Regions from separate parts of the Alteromonas sp. ABH2_165 genome, predicted to be linked through region 1. Evidence: predicted binding sites of a transcription regulator. Region 1 holds the regulator's gene; the other holds the start of a gene.
The links. The regulator FliA, encoded in region 1, starts transcription of late flagellar genes. The targets are predictions, from matches to a motif close to CTAAAGNTNNNNNNNNNNNNGCCGATA.
Positions count from the first base shown of each region.

Region 2: ACXAFQ_RS02160 (flagellar protein MotY) is a predicted target of FliA. The motif match lies at 8,161-8,187, and genes of this name have one in related genera.

Region 1 is NZ_JBSWWF010000001.1:368,835-379,812, forward strand. It holds gene ACXAFQ_RS01580 (diguanylate cyclase) at 1-288, opposite strand, end outside; gene flhA (flagellar biosynthesis protein FlhA) at 443-2,545, shown strand; gene flhF (flagellar biosynthesis protein FlhF) at 2,575-4,071, shown strand; gene ACXAFQ_RS01595 (MinD/ParA family protein) at 4,068-4,934, shown strand; gene ACXAFQ_RS01600 (RNA polymerase sigma factor FliA) at 4,931-5,659, shown strand; gene cheY (chemotaxis response regulator CheY) at 5,708-6,091, shown strand; gene ACXAFQ_RS01610 (protein phosphatase CheZ) at 6,126-6,869, shown strand; gene ACXAFQ_RS01615 (chemotaxis protein CheA) at 6,882-9,155, shown strand; gene ACXAFQ_RS01620 (protein-glutamate methylesterase/protein-glutamine glutaminase) at 9,180-10,325, shown strand; gene ACXAFQ_RS01625 (ParA family protein) at 10,354-10,978, shown strand, end outside.
Region 2 is NZ_JBSWWF010000001.1:486,788-497,765, forward strand. It holds gene ACXAFQ_RS02125 (TonB-dependent receptor plug domain-containing protein) at 1-1,087, shown strand, start outside; gene ACXAFQ_RS02130 (RNA polymerase sigma factor) at 1,229-1,789, shown strand; gene ACXAFQ_RS02135 (FecR family protein) at 1,793-2,860, shown strand; gene ACXAFQ_RS02140 (TonB-dependent receptor plug domain-containing protein) at 3,285-6,095, shown strand; gene ACXAFQ_RS02145 (bacterioferritin-associated ferredoxin) at 6,202-6,396, opposite strand; gene ACXAFQ_RS02150 (peroxiredoxin) at 6,622-7,227, shown strand; gene rnt (ribonuclease T) at 7,349-7,984, opposite strand; gene ACXAFQ_RS02160 (flagellar protein MotY) at 8,225-9,088, shown strand; gene glpQ (glycerophosphodiester phosphodiesterase) at 9,138-10,145, opposite strand; gene ACXAFQ_RS02170 (hypothetical protein) at 10,406-10,702, opposite strand.

The sequences.
Region 1 (10,978 bases):
CTCAAAATCCCCCAGCTTCATATAAAAGTATGACAGCAGATATTGAATGGTGGCTGGCGTATATTCAGGTTGCACATCATCAAGCATCTCTTCGAGGCCTAAAACGGTCTCCTTCGGATTCTGATGAAAAGATTTTATGACGCGGATAACCTCATCATTGGGAGCAGAAACTTGTGCCGATGCAGCATGAGTAGAATAAGACATCAATATCAGACTGATTGCCGTGACAACATGAAGAAAAGTGCCAATAGATGCAATACGTCGCTGTTTTAACTGGTATTCCGGCACACAATGTCCTGAACAAATCTTATCCACATTAACTATAGTTCAAAAACTCGAAACAGGCGCGCATTAGTAAACATTTTCAAACTGGCACAGTAGTTGAAATACTCACTACAGACGCAATTGAAGTGTCAATTTTCTGTTAGCGAGAGCAATTATTATGCAGTTATCCGCCTACCTGCAGCGGTTCGACAAGAACCAGTTTCAAAATATCACCAGTGGTCTGGGTGCGCCTGTCGTATTACTGGCGATTATGGGCATGGTTATTCTTCCCATGCCGCCATTTCTACTCGATGTGCTGTTCAGCTTTAATATTGCGTTGAGTCTGGTGATCATCCTCGTTGCCGTGTTCACCCAAAAGCCGGTGGATTTTGGTATTTTTCCGCTGGTTTTGCTTATTGCTACGGTATTAAGGCTTGCGCTTAATGTGGCATCTACACGGGTTGTTCTGCTGTACGGCCATGAAGGTGGCGATGCTGCGGGAAAAGTGATCGAAGCGTTTGGTGCGGTGGTTATTGGCGGTAACTATGCAGTGGGGGTTGTCGTATTCGCTATTCTTCTGATCATTAACTTCAAAGTGGTTACCGCGGGTGCAGGTCGAATCTCAGAAGTGAGCGCCCGCTTTACCCTTGATGCCATGCCCGGTAAACAAATGGCCATTGACGCCGATTTGAATGCTGGCTATATCGACCAGGATCAGGCCCGTAAACGTCGTGAGGAAATCACCGCCGAGGCCGACTTTTATGGTTCTATGGACGGTGCGTCTAAATTTGTAAAAGGTGATGCGGTTGCTGGCTTATTCATCATGCTGATTAACATCGTAGGTGGATTATTTATCGGCATGATTCAGCACGACCTCGCGTTTGGCGATGCCATGGAGGTGTATACCATTTTGACTATCGGTGATGGCCTGGTAGCACAAATACCTTCTCTGCTGCTTTCAGTGGCCACCGCCATTATTGTGACTCGTGAAAACGAAACCCAGGAGATGGGTAAAGAAATCCGTACCCAATTGGGCAACCCCCAGGCGCTGTATATTGCCTCTGCGGTGCTGTTTGTCATGGGCATTGTGCCAGGTATGCCGCATATCGCATTTCTGGGCTTTTCTGCCATAGCGGGTGGCTATGCCTACTGGCAAGGTGTGCAGGCGAAGAAAGAAGCCGAAAAACCAAAAGTTCCAGCGAAGACAGAGGCGGGTGTCGATCATCCGGTTCCAGAGGCTAAAGAACTCGGTTGGGACGACGTACAGCAGGTCGATACTATCGGACTGGAAGTGGGCTACCGGCTTATTCCGTTAGTCGATAAATCCCAGGGCGGCGAACTGCTCACCCGAATCAAGGGCGTACGTAAAAAGCTCTCTCAGGAACTTGGCTTTCTGGTACCGCCGGTACACATTCGCGATAACCTGGATCTCGACCCCAATGCTTATACCATTGCGATGTTGGGTGTCACCATTGGCGATGCGCAAATCAGTCACGATGAAGAACTCGCCATTAATCCTGGCCAGGTATTCGGTAAACTCGAAGGGCGCGCAACCAAAGATCCTGCCTTCGGTTTAGACGCAGTGTGGATTAGACCAAATCAGCGTGAACATGCACAAACACTCGGTTATACCGTTGTTGACGCTGCTACCGTAGTGGCAACGCATCTAAGCCAGCTGCTGAGTAACAATGCTTATCAACTTCTCGGCCATGAAGAAACTCAGCAACTACTGGATATGCTGGCTAAGTCTAGTCCGAAACTGGTCGAAGGGCTGGTGCCTGACATTCTACAACTCAGTACCGTGGTGAAAGTGCTGCAGACACTGTTATTTGAAGGTGTGCCTATTCGAGATATGCGTACCATTGTTCAGACGTTGACTGAGTACGGCCCGCGTAGTCAGGACCCAGATGTACTGGTGTCTGCGGTGCGTATTGCGCTAAAACGTCTCATCGTTCAGGAAATCAGCCAAGGCGCCAAAGAAGTGCCCGTCATAACTCTGGCACCAGAGTTGGAACAGATGTTGCACCAGTCTCTTCAGGCAGGGGGAGAAGATGGCGCCGGTATCGAACCAGGACTCGCAGATCGTCTCCAACAATCCTTGCAACAGGCCGCACAACAACAAGAGCTAGAAGGCGAGCCTGCAGTACTCCTGACGTCAGGTATGTTGCGACCTGTGCTGTCACGCTTCCTTAAATATTCGGTAGCTGGCTTGCATGTGTTGTCGTACCAGGAAATACCTGACGACAAGCAAATTAAAATTGTCAGCTCTGTCGGTCAATAATCTGACACTGGGTGAGTGAAGAGGTTGAGATGAAAATCAGACGTTTTTTTGGCAAAGATATGCGGGAAGCGTTAAGCCAGGTAAAAGCCGAATTGGGCAGTGATGCCGTCATTATGTCGAACCGTAAAGTGGCCGATGGTATTGAGCTGGTGGCTGCTTACGATAAAGAACCTGAGGCAAAACTTAACCTGAACACGCGCCATGACAACAAAGCATCCGCGGGCCAGCAAAAGGCCACGCCGAGCCTGAGCGAAATTATTGGTGATGATGGTCCTGACAACCTCCGTGCATTATTAGAAAAGCAGGCTGCCGAGCGAAACGCAGCGGCTGACGCTGCTACGCAGCAAAACGCACCGCGCCAGGTTCAGCCTCATTCCCAGCGCGACCTTGCTCAGCCTCAATATCAATCACAGCCTAAGGCACAAGCTCAGCCACATTCCCAGCGCCCACAGCAGCAAACTGCACAGCAAGACAATGATGTATTTTCTTTTGCTGATGTATTTAATCACGGGCGCAACAACACTGCACCAGCTTCACAAATGAGCCCTGACTTCGAAGCTGCGCCTTCTCAGCAGGCACCTTCGAGTAACGCGCAGGGCAATAGTGAACTGGATGCCATCAAAGAGGAATTGGCGTCTTTACGTAATGTGCTGCAATATCAGGTGGCCGACCTGATGGAAGCGAAGAAAAAGCGTCAGCGACCCGTTCACAGCTACCTGATGCAATGCCTCACTGGCATGGGATTAAGCGTTGCGCTGGCTGAACAGTTAGTACATTACACGCCTTCACAGTACACCGAGCGTGAAGCGTGGATTTATTTGTTGAACCTGTTGGCTAACCGTCTGAACGTTTCGGGTAACGATATTCTTACGCAAACCGGTGTTGTTGCACTGGTCGGTCCAACTGGCACGGGCAAAACCACTACCGTTGCAAAGCTTGCTGCACGTTATGCACAAAAGTACGGGGCAGAGCAGGTAGCGATGATCACCATCGATACCTATCGGATTGCAGCTTATGAACAGCTGGCGACTTACGGCAAAATTATTGGCTGTACTACCCGAAAAGCACAAAGTAGCGAAGAATTAGCTGAACAACTCTTTCAGTTACGTCATAAACGTCTAATATTAATAGATACAGCAGGTTTTAGTCAGCGAGATAGCCGATTAATTCAACAACTTGGTCAGTTTAGCAACGGTCAAATGCAACCTGTACGTAAATACCTGGTTGCGCAAGCTAATACCCAATATCCTGCTCTGCAGCGCATTATTGCAGCGTATAATTCGGTTAAACTCGACGGCTGTATCTTCACTAAAATTGATGAGTGCTACAGTTTGGGTGAGGTATTAAGCGTTGCTGTTGAGCAGCAGCTACCGGTGAGTTATGTGACCGATGGCCAGCAGGTGCCTGAAGATATTAAAGTTGCTGATGCGAAATCTCTCGTATCTGCAGCGGCAAAGCTTTATAAAAAGTACGGTTTGAATCATACTAAGCATAATCATGAAGTTAATTCAGTTAAGGCAGTATGATCGAAGATCAAGCGAGTAGCTTACGAAAGATGAATCAATCACGCCTCATTAAGGTTATAGCCGTCACCGGCGGTAAGGGTGGTGTGGGTAAAACCAACATCACACTGAATACGGCCATCGCCATGGCAAAGCAAGGCAAACGGGTGATGGTGCTCGACGCCGACCTTGGCCTGGCTAACGTCGATGTTATGCTCGGACTGCGAGTAGAGAAGAACCTTTCTCATGTGCTGTCTGGCGAATGCACCCTCGACGATGTGCTGGTAACCGGCCCCCATGGCATCAAAATCGCACCGGCAACGTCGGGTACGCAGGCAATGACAGAATTGTCGCCTACCGAGCATGCAGGTCTAATTCGTGCGTTCAGTGAATTGCGCTCGCAAATCGACGTGCTCATTGTCGATACTGCAGCGGGTATTTCCGATATGGTGCTGAGTTTCTCCCGGGCGTCTCAGGATATTATGGTCGTGGTGTGCGACGAACCCACCTCGCTCACTGATGCCTATGCGTTAATTAAAATTCTAAATCGGGAACACGGTGTTTTTCGGTTTAAAATTGTTGCCAACATGGTGCGGGACATACGTGAAGGACAGGAGCTTTTCAGTAAATTATCAAAAGTCACTGGGCGTTTCCTTGATGTGGCGCTTGAACTGGTGGCTACCGTCCCCTTCGACGAGAATATTCGTCGAGCGGTAAGAAAGCAGACCGCCATCGTTGATGCTTTCCCAGGCTCGCCTGCCGCCGTAGCCATTAGTCAATTGGCGACCAAAGCGGCTAATTGGCCGGTTCCTGCCCAGCCAGGCGGACATCTCGAATTTTTCATCGAACAACTGGTAGCTAAACAAGCGGTAGGAAACCAACGTTGAACAGTAAAGCAGCAGCTTACCGACAACAGAATGACACTGCACAGTTGGTAGAGCGACATGCACCATTGGTTAAACGCATAGCCCATCATTTGATGGCCCGTTTACCTGCCAGTGTGCTTGTGGACGACCTGATACAGTCTGGCATGATCGGATTGCTGGAAGCTGCGAAAAATTTTGACGGTTCGAAGGGCGCCAGTTTTGAGACGTTTGCGGGTATTCGTATTCGCGGTGCCATGCTGGATGAAATTCGAAAAGGTGACTGGACTCCCCGTTCAGTGCACAAGAATAGCCGCGCAATCACAGAAGCTATCTCTTTAGTTGAAAGAGAAACAGGAAGAGATGCGCGCGATGTTGAAATAGCTGCTAAGCTAAATGTCAGCATTAATGATTATCATCAAATGCTTAACGAGGTCAATGCCGGAAAATTAATCGGTATCGAAGATCTCGGTGTATCTGAAGATGTGATCACAACAGAACAAAGTAAGGGTAATGACTCACCGTTAGAAGATCTTATGCAAGGCGCCTTTCAGAAAGCGCTGGCATACGCTATAACAACATTACCCGAGCGGGAAGCGATTGTATTGTCTCTGTACTATGACGAGGAACTGAACCTACGTGAAATAGGTGAAGTGCTCGACGTGAGTGAGTCCAGAGTCAGTCAAATTCACAGCCAAGCCATGTTAAAACTAAAAGCACGAATGCAATCCTGGCAGGCTGAAGAATAGCGCACACCAATATTAATAACGATTTACTATCCTTCACCGGAGGCTATTTTGGACAAGAGCATGAAAATTCTCGTGGTAGACGATTTTTCTACGATGAGACGAATCATAAAAAACCTGCTTAAAGATCTTGGATTTTCCAATATTCAGGAAGCTGACGATGGTAGTACAGCTTTGCCTATGCTCCAGCAAGGCGACTTCGACTTTGTCGTGACTGACTGGAACATGCCGGGAATGCAAGGGATCGATCTGCTTAGAGCTATCCGTGCTGACGACAAACTTAAACACTTACCAGTGCTCATGGTGACTGCAGAAGCGAAGAAAGAGCAAATTGTTGCTGCTGCACAAGCTGGCGTAAATGGATACGTGGTGAAACCATTTACAGCAGCTACACTAAAAGAGAAATTAGACAAAATCTTTCAGCGTTTAGGCTAACTTAGCAGCACCTGCCAGAGAAGAGGATTACTGGATGTCACCCATTAAAAAAGTCCCTATTTCGCTAGAAGAGGCGAAGCAACTGGTTAGTTATCTAGAGCAAGGGGATGATGAATCCGCCAATGCTCTGTTGGAGGCAGTATCAGCCAAGGAATCTGTGGAGCTCTTTGCCGAGGTTGGCAAGCTTACCCGTCAGCTCCATGATGCATTAAACACATTTCAATTAGACGAGCGCATCGCAGGCTTAGCCAACGATGATATTCCCGATGCGCAGACTCGTCTGAATTACGTCATCGAAGAAACAGAGAAAGCCGCCAACACCACAATGGATGCTGTCGAGTCATGCATGCCTATTGCGGAATCTCTGGCAGAGCGTATCGGCGCAATTGAGCCTGAATGGCAGAAACTCATGACCCGTCAAATCGAGCTAGGTGAGTTTAAGTCGTTGTGTTTGGAAATTGACTCCCTGTTTAAAGACGCATCTCAGGATTCGACTAAACTTAATAGTCTGTTAACCGAAGTGTTGATGGCACAAGGTTATCAGGATCTCACGGGGCAGGTTATTCGACGTGTAATCGATCTTGTGAAAGAAGTAGAAGATAGCTTGGTGAATATGTTGACTGTGTTTGGTGAAGCTGGTCAGCCTAAAGATAAAACACCCACCAAGAAGCCAGATGCGATTGAGGCAGAAGGCCCAATTCTTGATGCTGAAAAACGTGACGATGTAGTACAGGGTCAAGACGATGTGGATGACCTTCTATCAAGCCTTGGTTTTTAGGGGAGCGAATGAATGTCGTTTGAAGTTGATGAGGATATACTACAGGACTTTCTGGTTGAGGCTGGTGAGATCCTTGAACAATTACAGGAACAGCTGGTCGACCTGGAAAACAACCCGGAAGATGCTGACCTCCTCAACGCTATCTTCCGTGGGTATCACACTGTAAAAGGTGGTGCTGGTTTTCTTTCTCTAACCGAACTGGTAGAGATTTGTCACGGTGCAGAAAACGTCTTTGACGTGATGCGCAACGGTCAGCGCACGCTAACACCTGAACTTATGGATGTTATTCTCCAAGCCACGGATGTGGTTGTTGAGATGTTTGAACGTGTTAAAGCCCGCGAACCATTAGAGGCCGCAGACACAGCACTGGTCGATACCCTCCATAAACTCAGTAAGCCTGAATCCGCAGACGAAAATATTTTCGGCGATGTTTCAGCCGCAGCGCCGGTAGTTGAGGCGCCTGTCGAAGAAGAACCAGAACTCATTGTTGAAGAAACGCCTGTTGCACCCGAAGCTACTGCTGTGGCATCTGGCGACAGTGGTATTGAAGATATCTCAGAAGATGAGTTTGAAGCCTTGCTGGACCAATTACATGGTTCAGGTGCGCCTGGTCGTCCTGCTGAATCTGCAGCATCACCGGCCCCGGCAGCGCCAGCGGCACCTGCAGCGGGTGGCGATGGTGAAGATATCACCGATGATGAATTTGAAGCTCTACTTGATGAGCTTCACGGCAAAGGGCAGTTTAAAGGGCCATCAGATGCTGCGCCAGCACCGGCAGTCGCACCCGTTGAGCCGGCCGCAGATAGCGGTGACGACGAAATCACTGATGACGAATTTGAAGCCTTACTTGATCAATTGCATGGTAAAGGTCAAGGGCCTGCAGGTGGCGTCGAAGTAGACAATACTGCGACCAAAGCAGTTCAGGCCGCGAAAGCAGAACAGAGTAAGGCAGCAGAGCCGCCTAAGGCAGCAGAGCCGCCTAAGGCAGCTACACCGCCTCCGGCCGCCAAACCGGCGGAACCGGCGAAGCCTGCGACACCTGCTAAACCGGCAGCGGCCAGTAAACCTGCGCCTGCTGCTAAAGCCGCGCCAGCCAAGAAAGAAGAGAAGGCACCGCAAGCTGAAACCACTGTACGGGTTGATACCAAACGCCTCGATCAGATAATGAATATGGTGGGCGAGTTGGTGTTGGTGCGAAACCGCTTACTTAGCCTTGGCATCACCACAAACGATGAAGACATGTCGAAGGCCATTGCCAACCTCGACGTTGTAACGGGTGACTTACAAGGCGCGGTAATGAAAACCCGCATGCAGCCCATCAAGAAGGTTTTCGGTCGTTTCCCTCGGGTTGTACGTGACCTCGCCCGCAGCTTGAAAAAGGAAATTACCCTTGAGCTTGAGGGTGAAGATACCGACCTGGATAAAAACCTGGTTGAGGCACTGGCCGATCCGTTGGTTCACTTAGTTAGAAATTCCGTGGACCACGGTATTGAAATGCCAGATGACAGGGCAAATGCCGGAAAACCGCGCATGGGTACGGTTAAGCTATCAGCGTCGCAAGAGGGTGATCACATTCTGCTTACTATCGATGATGATGGTAAGGGCATGGACCCTGAAAAACTGAAAGAAATTGCAATCAGTCGCGGTGTTCTCGATGCCGATGCGGCAGCCAGAATGTCCGATGTTGAAGCATTCAACCTGATTTTTGCCCCGGGCTTCTCCACCAAAACCGAAATCAGTGATATTTCGGGTCGTGGTGTGGGCATGGACGTGGTGAAAACCAAGATTAACCAACTCAATGGTACCGTAAATATTGATTCTCAGATGGGTAAAGGAACCCGTCTTGAAATCAAAGTCCCACTGACGTTGGCAATTCTGCCTACCCTGATGATTGTTGTTGGCAAACAAACCTTCGCATTGCCGTTGGGTGCTGTGAATGAAATCATCAACATGGATATCAAAAAGACTAATACGGTAGATGGTCAACTGACCATGATAGTTCGTTCAAAAGCGATTCCATTGTTCTTCCTCGGCGAATGGTTAATTCGCGGACCAAAAGACATTAGCAAAGAAAAAGGACATGTGGTTGTGGTACAAATTGGTACCCAACAGGTCGGTTTTGTTGTCGACGCGCTAATTGGTCAGGAAGAAGTGGTGATTAAACCGCTGGATGCGTTGTTGCAAGGAACTCCAGGCATGGCCGGTGCAACCATTACATCTGATGGTGGTATTGCACTCATTCTGGATATCCCAAGTCTTCTTAAGCGCTATGCCCGTCGGTCATAGCTGCTAGTAAAGGAACTTCTTGTTATGGCGTTTAAAGTCCTTGTTGTGGACGACTCAACGTTTTATCGTCGCCGTGTCCGTGAAATTCTGGATGAAGACAGAGAACTTCAGGTTGTAGGTGAAGCCTGTAACGGCGAAGAAGCGCTGGATATGCTTGTCAAGCTATCGCCGGATGTAGTGACCATGGACGTCGAGATGCCGGTAATGGACGGCATCACGGCGGTCAAAAAGATTATGGCTAAACGTCCAATTCCAATTTTGATGTTTTCATCGCTGACTCACGAAGGTGCTCAGGCTACCCTGGACGCACTGGAAGCTGGTGCGTTGGATTTTCTTCCGAAGAAATTTGAAGAGATCTCTAAAAATCGCAAAGACGCTGCGAGCCTGCTGAGAACCAAAGTCAGGTTACTTGCGCGACGCGGTGTGGGTATACGCCGACCGCCAATGGCCCGTGCAGCTCCAGCACCTAAGCCTGCGCCTCCGATGCCTGCCAATGCACCCAAAGCCACGTTTTTTAAAAGCTCGTCTGTGCTTACAGGGCGGGCAGAAAGTGCCAGTGCCGCACCAGTGGTGTCTCAAGTTAAAGCCTCAGGCAAGCGTTATAAGTGCCTTGCCATTGGTGCATCAACCGGCGGGCCTGTGGCATTACAAAAAGTGCTTTCAGGTTTACCTGCTAACTTTCCTCATCCTATTGTTCTGGTTCAGCATATGCCCGGAACGTTTACCAATGCGTTTGCTCAGCGTTTACACAACAACTGTGATATCTCTGTGAAAGAAGCGGAGCAAGGTGACATCCTGCGGCCTGGTTGTGCGTATTTGGCGCCAGGGGGCAAGCAGATGGTGGTAGATTCCCGCTCTTTGCCAAATATTGCATTGCGTGATGCGCATGCTCACGAGAAAGATACCTACAAGCCCAGCGTGGATATTACCTTTAACAGTTTGGTTGATATTTACGGCGGCGACGTACTGTGTGTGATCCTTACCGGTATGGGAGCAGACGGGCGCGAAGGCTGTGACGCGTTGCATAAAAAAGGCGCAAAGGTGTGGGCTCAGGATGAAGATTCTTGCGTGGTTTATGGCATGCCGCAGGCTGTGGCAAAAGCCGGTATTGCGGAAAAGAGCATCAATATTGAACATATTGCATCGTGTATCCGCTCTGAGATGATGTAGAGCGAATTCAATCAGCAGGAGTTGAAGGTTGAAAATATGGACGATTGCCAACCAGAAGGGAGGAGTGGGAAAAACCACGACCACCGTTACGCTGGGAGGCATTCTAGCGCAACAGGGTAAACGGGTGTTATTAATCGACACCGATCCTCACGCGTCGCTCAGTTATTACTTTGGTACCGATGCAGAAGAACTAAGTGCCTCTGTTTACGATATTTTTATTAATCATCAGGAGATATCTGCCGATAGGGTACTGGACAGTTTGTGCCCCACCAAATTAGACAGCTTGTTTATTCTTCCGGCATCTATGGCATTAGCCACGCTGGACCGACAAATGGGTATGCAAAATGGTATGGGACTTATTCTTAAAAAAGCCTTGCAGACTGTGGAAAAGGAGTTCGATTACGTACTGATCGACTGCCCACCTGTATTGGGTGTATTGATGGTGAATGCGCTGGCAGCCTGCCATAAAGTGGTGGTGCCGGTGCAAACCGAATTTTTGGCACTTAAAGGTCTCGACAGAATGGTGCACACCCTAGAGATTATGGGGCGTTCGTTACGTAAGGAATTTGACACATTGATTGTGCCAACTATGTTTGATCGCAGGACAAATGCGGCCATCCAGGCACATCAAAAATTGCAAGACGATTACGGCA
Region 2 (10,978 bases), 120 kb from region 1:
AGGCTTCGGTATCGGTTCAAACGGTTTCCCGGGTCTGTCTAACAAGAGCCAAGGCGAAGCATCACGTCACAACATTGCATTCTATTTAGATGCTGAATTGTACCTGACGGATGATTTCCTGGTTGCCGCTGCGGTACGTTACGAAGACTACTCTGACTTCGGTAACACCACGAAAGGTAAAGTGTCTGCGCGTTACCAGTTAACCGATAACATTGCACTGCGTGGTGCGTACTCTACTGGCTTTAAAGCGCCTACAATCGGTCAGAGCACCGTGCGTAACGTAACTACTGCATTTGGTGCGAGTGGTCAGCTGGAAGATCAGGCAACATTGCCACCAACAGATCCTATCTCTGTACAGAAAGGCGGTACGCCATTAACACCAGAAGAATCTGAGTCTATGAGCTTCGGTGTTGTTGCTGAGTTCGACAACGGTCTGTTCTTGACTGCCGACTACTACCACATTGAAGTGACTGACCGTATCAGTACAACTTCAGCAATCGCGTTAACTGAAGAAGACATTGCAGCACTGCTGGCACAAGGTGTGAGCGATGCGTCTAGCTTCTCTGCGGTTAAGTTCTTCACTAACGATTTCGATACCACAACTGAAGGTCTTGATGTTGTTGCTAACTACAGCCAGGACATGTTTGGCGGTGAAACCAAGTACTCACTGGCATACAACTGGACCTCAACAACGGTTGACCAAGCTTCAGACAACATCACACCAGAGCGTGTACGTATGCTGGAAGACAACCTGCCAGCAACCCGTTGGAGCTTTACTGCCAACCACACCAATGGTGACTGGCGCGTACTGGGTCGTCTGAACTATTTCGGTAGCATCTTTGAAGATCACCTGGATTCAGGTCTGCCTATCGACAATATTGGTTCCGAGCTGAGCCTAGACGTTGAAGTGGGTTATCACTTTACCGACGACCTGCAGGTTGTTGTAGGTGCGAAGAATGCGCTGGATGAGTACCCAGACCGCAATACGCAGTACGATAATGAGATTGCTGGTGCGATGTATCCGGTAACTTCACCACTGGGTATCAATGGTGGTTTCTACTACGTTCGTGGTATTTACACCTTCTAATAACTAGAACTGTCAATTAAAAGGGGGCTTTGCCCCCTTTATTGGCTGTAAAAAGTACAAAAAATGCATGACTTATGTAGTAATAAACTGGCAATATAGCCTGTGTTGTAACGGTTTTGCTACATATACTGCGAAGAGAATATGACCAGAAAGTCGACTATTGCTGCCACATTTATAAAATACCGCACAAAAATGATGCGGGCTGTGGGCGCTATTGTCAGTTCGGATGATATCGAAGACATCGTGCAGGAAGCGTTCATAAAAAGTTACGAAGCAGAACTTACACAAGAGATCCGCTACGAACGCACTTACATGCTCAAAACAGCAAGAAACCTTGCGCTTAATCATGTGAACAGTGCTGCCAGCCAGTTAAATCAGGCGGTAGACGATATGGACATGCTATCTAATGATCTCATTGGATATAACCTTGAAAAGCATGTCGAAAGTAAAGAGCGATTTATTCATTTCTGTCGTGCGACTGAATCTTTGTCGCCAGAAGTGAAGCGAGTATTTTTATTAAAGAAAGTTTATGGCATGAGCCAGCGCGACATTGCTGAGCTTGTGGGGCTAAGTGAAAGTACTGTAGAGAAACATGTGGCGAAAGGCCTGTTACAGTGCTCTAAATTTCTGGCGTCATCCGGTGACACATCCAGAGACAAACCCGTTAAGCCTAAACATCATCAGGACAATCATAGTAGTTAAGCCATGAGTAATGTCAGTAAATTTACCAGCAAGGACGATATCCACGAAGAAGCGTGTTTGTGGATAAGCCGGATTGATCGCGGTTTGAGTAGTGAAGAGACCGAATCACTGCATGCATGGTTGGGCGCAAGTTCCAGTCATCGCAGGATCCTTTTCGAAGTGGCTCAATTGTGGGACGACTTGAGCGTACTTAATGAATTAAAAGGGCTGTTCCCAGATCGTAATCAATATAACGGCGAAGCCCGCAAAGCTAAGAGCATTTTGCGCCAGGCACGCTGGAGCGTTGCCGCGGGTTTTATTTTGATGGTTGCCGCTGCTGCCATGATGGTGGATTCCTATTGGCTTAATCAGAGCGATTCCGGCTATCAGTTGGTCCAGCGAGTAGGAACGGCCATTGGTGAGCAGAAAACCCTGACCCTGAACGACGGTTCAGTGGTGCACATGAATACTAACTCCGCGATTCACATTAAGTTTGATGAAGACGAGCGGATCATTGATTTAATCAAGGGTGAAGCCCACTTCACCGTTGCCCACGATGCAAGCAGACCTTTCACCGTGACTGCTGGTATTAACACCGTCACCGCCATCGGTACGGCGTTTAACATGCAGTATACCAACGACGAGGCATTTGAATTGGTCGTCACTGAAGGGCGAGTTCTGGTGCAAGATAAAGTGTCTTCGATTTCCCGGGAGGAAATTGCAGATGTAATAAAGTCTGGAACAACTCGCGCTGACCTTAAGTTACTGGCCGCTGGTGAAAAAGCCAATGTCGACGGTATCCTCAGCGATCTGAAAAATCTCGACGATGATGCCATGGAGCAAGATCTCGCTTGGCAACAGGGCATGATTGTATTCAAAGGTGAAGCGTTAGAAGATGCTTTACGTGAAATTGAACGTTACACCGCTGTCAGCTTCGAAATAGATGGCGTAGAACTGCGTAAAAAGCGCGTGGCTGGATATTTCAAGGTAGGTGATATCAGTGGCCTGCTATCTGCACTTAAAAACAGCTTCCATATCGAGCACAAGCGAGTGGATGCTATGACGATTCAATTGTCAGAGCAAGAAAGCTAATTCAAGAGTAGCCCGCTTCATAGCGGGCGGCTATTTTTTTGCCTTATATCAATTTTTATTAGCCTCGTTCACAGTGGATGTGGCAATTCTCAAATTATCTTAGTATTAATTTTTATTATTCCGACCATTGGTATACTGTGCCGGTCGTAGTATGTAGGTAGCGTTGTGGAAGTCAGAAAAGTCGTTATACTGCATTAACAGCAACATCAATACTTTGTAACTCACTATATGTATAGCCTGTAAGCGAATCAGCGCTGAATAATAATAACGAAACCACGTAATAGTGAAAATTCGACAATGTTAATTTTTAATACTTTTGACACCTAGCCTGTTCATGCGCTTTCCATTAGTAAGCCAACGCCTTAGACGACAGCTTCGCATCACCGGATTAGTTGCAGCCAGCTACTTCGCTGCATCTGTTGCAATGGCTCAACAGAAAATTGAATTCGACATTCCTGCGCAGCGGGCGGATGTTGCGTTAACAGAATTCGCTAAACAAGCGAATACCACTTTACTGTTTCCTTATGAACTCGCCGAGAAAGTGCAAGCTAATGGCTTGTCGGGTACTTTTACCCTGCAGGAGGGGTTACTTCATCTTTTGAAGGGAACCGAGCTCGCCGTGCAGATTGATGCTACCGGCATGCTAACCGTAAAGCCTATTGTTGAGTTACGCCAGCCACCACCGCGTCCACCTAAATCCCGCATTAATGATGACATCGGTTTTTCTATTGAACGCATCGCTATCGTAGGCACCCGCAGTGCACCACGTTCAGTGGTTGAGTCGCCGGTGCCACTAGACATTATTGCCGGTGATACACTCCAAGCCCAGGGCAGTTCTGATGTGTTAAGCATGTTGGCCGGTGTTGTACCGTCACTGAATGTAAACGATCAGCCCATTAACGATGCCGCTAGCTTAGTACGCCCGGCCAATCTGCGAGGGATGGCTGCCGACCACACGCTGGTGTTACTTAATGGCAAGCGACGTCATCGCTCTTCTGTGATTACGTTCCTGGGCGGCGGTTTATCAGATGGTGCACAGGGGCCTGATATTTCAGTCTTGCCCGCCGGTGCCATGAGACAGGTGGAAGTGCTTCGCGACGGCGCCGCAGCACAGTACGGTTCGGACGCGATTGCTGGGGTTATCAACTTTGTGCTCGACGATCGTCGAGAGGGGGGATACCTCAGCGCGAAAACCGGTGAGTATTATGAAGGTGATGGTGAACTGGTTCATCTACAAGGGAACCTTGGCACGTCATTGGGAAGTGGCTTTTTTAATATCACGGCAGAGTACCAACAACGAAATGGCACGAGTCGTTCTGTGCAGCGTGCCGACGCACAAGCGCTTATCGACGCCGGTAATACGTTTGTTTCATCCCCCTCCCAGGTATGGGGAGCGCTGGATGTAAATAGCGACGCCAAACTGGCTTTTAATGCGGCAGTTCCGCTAACCGAGAAAGTCGATGTCTATTGGTTTGGTACCGCTGCACGTCGTGAAATTGAGGGCGGATTTTACTATCGTCACCCTCATACCAGACTGGGGATTTTTGCTGATCCAAACAGTGATACAGCCAAACTTCTCGTCGCAGACAAAGATGGCTTAGGGCAGGGGATAACGTGTCCCGATATTTTTATCACCGACAACAACGTGTTGGACGACCCCGCCTATTTGCAAATCGCGGATAATTCTACTCCGCTGGGCCAGAACTGTTTTGCATTTAATGAGTGGTTTCCCGGTGGTTTCACGCCACGTTTTGGCGGAGTGATAAAAGACGGTTCTGCATTTGCGGGCATTCGTGGTGAGCTCAATGATGATTGGCTTTTTGATCTTAGTGCCAGTGTCGGTTATTCGAATGTGAGCTACCGCTTGCATAACACCATTAACCCCTCACTAGGCGAAGCAACCCCAACCAGTTTTACGCCCGGTGCAGTTAGTCAGTTAGAGCGTACCATCAACCTGGATTTTTCTCGCTTCTTAGACAGTTGGACATCTAAACCTATCAGTTTCGCCACGGGTATGGAGTGGCGACGTGAGCGCTATAGCCAGCAGGCAGGGGATGACGCGTCGTGGATTGAAGGGCCGTTTGCGAACAATGCAGAAGTTGCGACTTCTCCTGGCTTTGGTATTGGTTCTAATGGCTTTCCGGGTTATCAGCCAGTAACTGCAGGGGACTGGAGCCGCCACAACTGGGCCTTATATGCCGATGTGGAAATGTTCCTGAGCGAAGATCTGCAACTTGCCACCGCATTGCGCTCAGAGCACTTCTCTGATTTTGGCTCTACCCTAGATGGTAAGGTCAATCTGCGATACCAGTTAAACGATATCGTTTCTTTTCGAAGCTCTCTCAGCTCGGGCTTTAAGGCGCCCACGGTGGGGCAGAGCAATGTCATCAACATTACTACAGCCTATGCGTCAACGGGTCTGGAAGATCAAGCAACGCTGCCTCCTACGCATCCTATCTCGCAAATGCTGGGTGCCGAACCGCTAACCCCAGAAGAATCGATTAACAGCAGCATTGGACTGGTCGCCTTTTGGGACGAGGATTTTTATCTCACCGTCGATTATTTCAATATTCGTCTGTATGACCGTATCAGTACCACATCCGCCATTCCTCTTACTGCAGACGACGTGGAACAACTTATCGCACAAGGTAATCCCGAAGCCGACAACTATCGCGCGATTAAATATTTTGCCAATGATTTTGATACTGCGACACAGGGTGTCGATATTGTATTGAATTACCGGTTTGATTTGGCGGATGTGACCAATGCGCTAACGACATCATTTAACTGGACAGATACGCGGGTTAAGCGGCTTTCGGCTTTTCCGCAAACTCAGCCTGATGGTAAAGTGTTACTGGTGCCTAGTCTGACACCGCAGCGGGTGCGCATGCTGGAAGACAACCTTCCCGCCGTGCGGATAACCACTACCTTAAAGCAACACTGGCAGGCCTGGTCTATGCTTTGGCGGCTTAAGTACTATGGCGCGTTTTATGAAGACCATGTTGATGCGGCTGCGGGAATGGATATCGACGGTAGCAGCATGATTACCCTGGATGCGGAATTAAGCTGGCATTACTCTGAAAACTTGACGGTGGCGTTAGGGGCTTCGAATGTATTTAATACAACGCCGCAAATTAATCCCTATGCAGATGTAGTCGGGGCGCTGTATCCACCTACATCACCTTCAGGCATGAACGGCGGATTCTGGTACTTGCAGTCGCGATATGATTTTTAAGAACGTGTGCAGGTTCGTGTTCGAAAGAAGCTTGAGGGCGTTAAACGTGCTAGGGCGCTGAACCCTGGAAGGCGTAAAATAAAACTGAAATAAAGGGGAAGGTTAGTTAGCAAACCTCTTTGAATAACGTTTCATCGATAATTGTTGAATCGATAATTTGCTGAGCCATCTGAATGCACTTTCCGCATTGATTACCCAGATCGAGTTGCTGACGAAGTTCACGGATGTTACCTACGCCATCTTGTTCTACTGCATTTTTGATGTCTTTATCTGTTACGCCATAACACATGCAAACAAACATACTACCAACCCGTTAAATTAAATCGTTAATGATAATAATTGCTATTTGTATGTTTGGCAAGGTGGAAAGATCATTTTTATGATTAAACTTTAGACTAAATACAGTGGCGATTAATAACATCGATAGATTTTGACAACAGAATACTTGGCTTTCATTTATCCGCACCTATATTGAAAGTGCCGCAATGGCAAAACTATAACAATCTGAAAAAATTTGGAGCAAACAATGAGCGTACTGGTAGGCCGTCCGGCCCCTGACTTTACTGCAGCAGCTGTTTTAGGCAGTGGTGAAATCGTTGATACTTTCACTTTAAGCGAAGCGATTAAAGGTAAAAAAGCGGTTATCTTCTTTTACCCGCTGGACTTCACTTTTGTATGTCCTTCTGAACTGATTGCTTTTGACAAGCGTTACGAAGAGTTCCAGAAGCGCGGTGTAGAAGTGATTGGTGTATCTATCGATTCTCAGTTCTCTCACAATGCGTGGAGAAACACGCCAGTAAATGAAGGCGGTATTGGTCCGGTTAAGTACACACTGGTTGCTGACGTTAAGCATGAAATCTGCCAGGCATATGACGTTGAGCACCCAGAAGCAGGTGTAGCGTTCCGTGGTTCTTTCCTGATCGACGGTGAAGGCAATGTACGTCACCAGGTGGTTAACGATCTGCCTCTGGGTCGGAACATCGACGAGATGCTGCGTATGGTTGACGCACTGAGCTTCCATGAAGAGCATGGTGAAGTATGTCCAGCAGGTTGGACTGAAGGTAAGTCTGGCATGGACGCATCCCCAGCAGGTGTTGCTAAATACCTGTCAGAAGAAGCTGACAAGCTTTAATCGACGGTGTGATACCTCTACGCCGCGCTGATGAAAATCATCGCGGCGTTTTTGTTTCTAGCGCTTCTCGGAAGACAAACTATTACCCAAATGTTCCAGTGTTTGTCAGTTGGTCAACGGCTTAAGCGTTCTCGGCTACAGGCCATCCACCTAGTGATTTGTAACGATTAACGATGTAGCAGAACAACTCAGCGGTTCTTTCGGCATCATAGAGCGCGCTATGTGCTTCACTCTGATCAAACGGGATGCCGGCTTCACGGCAGGCTTTTACCAGTACGGTTTGCCCTACAGCAAGGCCTGCTAAGGTAGTGGTATCAAACGAGACGAAAGGGTGGAATGGCGTGCGTTTGATATTGCTTCGCGCAATAGCAGCATTCACAAAACTCTGATCAAAGGTCGCATTGTGGGCAACAATGACCGAGCGTTGACAGTCAGCATCTTTTTGCAGTTTTCTGATTTGCTTGCACACTTCCTTCATGACTTCGGTTTCATCAAGGGCGCCGCGTAATGGACAATGAGGATCAATACCGTTGAAATCCAGCGCAGCCTGTTCGAGGTTCGCCCCTTCAAACGGGTTAACATGAAAGTGTACGGTTTTATGAGGGTGTAGATCGCCGTTTTCATCCATCTGAAGTGTCACCGCAGCAATTTCAAGCAGGGCGTCGGTGGCGGCATTGAAACCGGCAGTCTCCACATCAATAATGACGGGGAAATAACCGCGAAAGCGATGCTTCAGTACATTGGCATTTTCAGACATAAACAGCAGAAATCCTTGATAATAAAGGCGTGCATTTTACAGATAGTCGCTGAAAAACCAGCCTGGGCGTTCAGGAATATCATGGCGAAAGGCGTGATTATCGCAAGAACTGCTTTGGGTATCTACCTTTGAAAACTAAGCAATGCTGCGAATACGCGAATTGTTGTTGTGCTGTGCTAAACTTTTTTCTCATCGTGGCGATAAAGAAAGTGCAGATCATCTTTTGTAGCAGGGCGGAATATGTTTCGACAGGTATTAATCGGCATCTTATTGATCAGTGCGCCAGCAATGGGCGCAATGCGGCAGTATGCCGCTCCCGTAGAAGCATCTGACTGGATGCTGAAAGAGCAAACGCGCCTTCAGTGCACTCTTGCTCACACCGTGCCGGGCTATGGCGATGCGCTATTTTCAAGTGTGGCTTCCAAACAGTTAAACATGGAATTTGAACTGGACATGGATTTGTTGCCAAAAAAATTCGATGTCGCTGCGGTGTATTCCGTGCCGCCTACCTGGATGCCAGGAGCAATGCCCAAGAATATTGCCGACATGACGCTGCGAACCCAATACAACGGCGACTTACCTGAGCAAGCTGCATGGACCATGCTAAGCGAGCTTGAAAAGGGTTACTGGCCCACGATTTATTACAAAGATTGGTATAACGAGTACGATAAAGTTGCCGTGGCACTGAATGCCAGTAACTTTACACCTGTATATCGAAATTTTGTGAAATGCGTTTCGCAGCTCCTGCCTTACAATTTCGACGATATTGCATATACCGTGTTGTCCTACGAGAAAAGCAGTGTTGACCTCACAAAATACTCGCAAAAGCGATTGAGTATGATTGGCGAGTACTTAAAAGAAGATAAAGAATTGGAGTTAGTACTTCTCGATGGCTACACCGATAGCTATGGAAGTCGCTATAGCAACGAGCAGCTTTCTATTCGTCGTGCGGAGCAGGTAAAGTCGTTCTTCACCTCTATGGGGGTGGATGCTGAGAGAATTGAAGTTACCGGGCATGGTGAGAAACGCCACATTTCACCAAACACCAATGCCGATTCACGGGCAATGAACCGTAGGGTTGTAGTGCGCTTGTCCAAAGGATAGACACGCCACAGTGAGAAACTAAAACGCCGGCAAGACTGCCGGCGTTTTGCTATTTACCACTTTGTCGCAGAAAATTCTTCACGGGGGGAATTTGATCGGTAAATACGCCATCTACTGCCAGTGGTCCCGTTAATAATCCAAGGATCTGCTCTGCAGTCATTCCCGTGGGGAGTGCATCAATCCGAAATGTATAAGGGTGGATAACCAGGCCTTCTTTTTTTGCCGTTGCCAGCCAGGGACTCGGAACAACCTTACCTTGCTGCAGCGCTTTCATGTCTAATAGCTGTGGGAACCAGGGGCCAATGCCGTCGGCGTATTTTGCTATATCCTGCATGCCTTGTCGGGTTAGCAGCGCCTGATAATCGGTCGCAGACTCGCCCCAACTGTTGTCGGCCAGCAGTAAGACAATCTTGCCTTTAAAACCAAGCTCGTTGCGTAAGCGCTTCACTTCAGCAAAATCAAAACACTGCACATAAATGTTCGCATTTTTGCCATTGAGATTGTAGCGCGCCAATGTGTCCAGTAGTTGTTGACTGATATCTACGCCTTCTTTTTTATGCCAGGCAGGGGATTTGATTTCAGTATAAAAGCCAATATTGCTTTTGAACTCGCGGTTAAGTTCACTGATAAGTTCAATGTGTTCATCCAATGTAGCAACGGTAAACAGGGCTTTGCTGCCATGATAGCGATTGGCAAACACTTGTTTTCCATCGGTATCCGACCGTTCTTTTACTTGCAATGTACGTAATTCCGCTAGCGTAAAATCCAGTGCGTACCAACGGCCATCGTCACGAGAGCGTTCGGGAAACTTCGAAGCCACATCGGTTACGGTTTCCAGATGAATATCGTGAAGCACAACCAATTCGCCGTCTTTCGTCGCCACCACATCTTGTTCGATGAAATCGGGTTGCTGAGCAAACGCCAGAGAAGCAGCTTCCAGGGTATGTTCAGGCAAATAGCCAGATGCGCCGCGGTGGGCAATGATATCGAAGGCGCTGGCTTGGCTGGTGATCAGCGCTGTGGATAACGCAATGGCTTTTAGTTTGCTGGTAAACACGAGTAATCCTTTTTTGTGATGCTCGCCGAATGATCATGACGATGCTTTAAATGTTAACACGCGTTATAGACAGTAATGTGGCAGTGGCACTATCTCAAGAAGAAACGGTTAGATAGAGCGCTGAATGGGTTCGGCAAAAGTGACTGAGTGAAAAGCTTAAGAGGGGGAGTATTCGCTATTTTAAGCGCTAGGTTGAAATGCTATCAATAACGACGAGAGGCAAAGAATGGGTTTGCAGGCAAACAAACCCGTTCAATTCGTTACTTATGACGCTTAAAAGGAGGACGATTACCTTTTAATTTGGGTTTGTCCTCATCTTCAAGTAATTCTAACTGCGCTACATCGTAAACTGGCATGCGAGTGGTAACCCGTCGATAGGGAGGCTTGCCGCGTTTAATGACTTCTTTTACTTCCACGTACTCTGTGGCGGCTTCTCCGAGTGCTTCGAGTTGAGCAACGTCGGAAACCGGTACCGTTTTAACTACACGCTTGAACGGCGGCTTGCCAGAGTAATCTACAACTTGAATGTCGATGGTGTCTTGATCGTTACTTGCCATTACTAAGCTGCTCATTGAAGAGGCAAAAGCGAATGTGGCTAATCTTAGCGCAAATTTCATCATGGTGTCCTTATCTGTTTTTGCATCAATATGGTGCTTAGTTATTGTGATAAACAAATAATTAACAAACAATCCTATCTGGTGATAGCTTTATTCTATCAATGATTATTTATTCTGGTAATGATTGCTATCTGATTAGGCCATTATAGGCGCATTTTCATGAAATTTGCTTTTTGGTGGTGCAATCTCGTTGTGCGGTGCTCGTTAGTGGGGCGA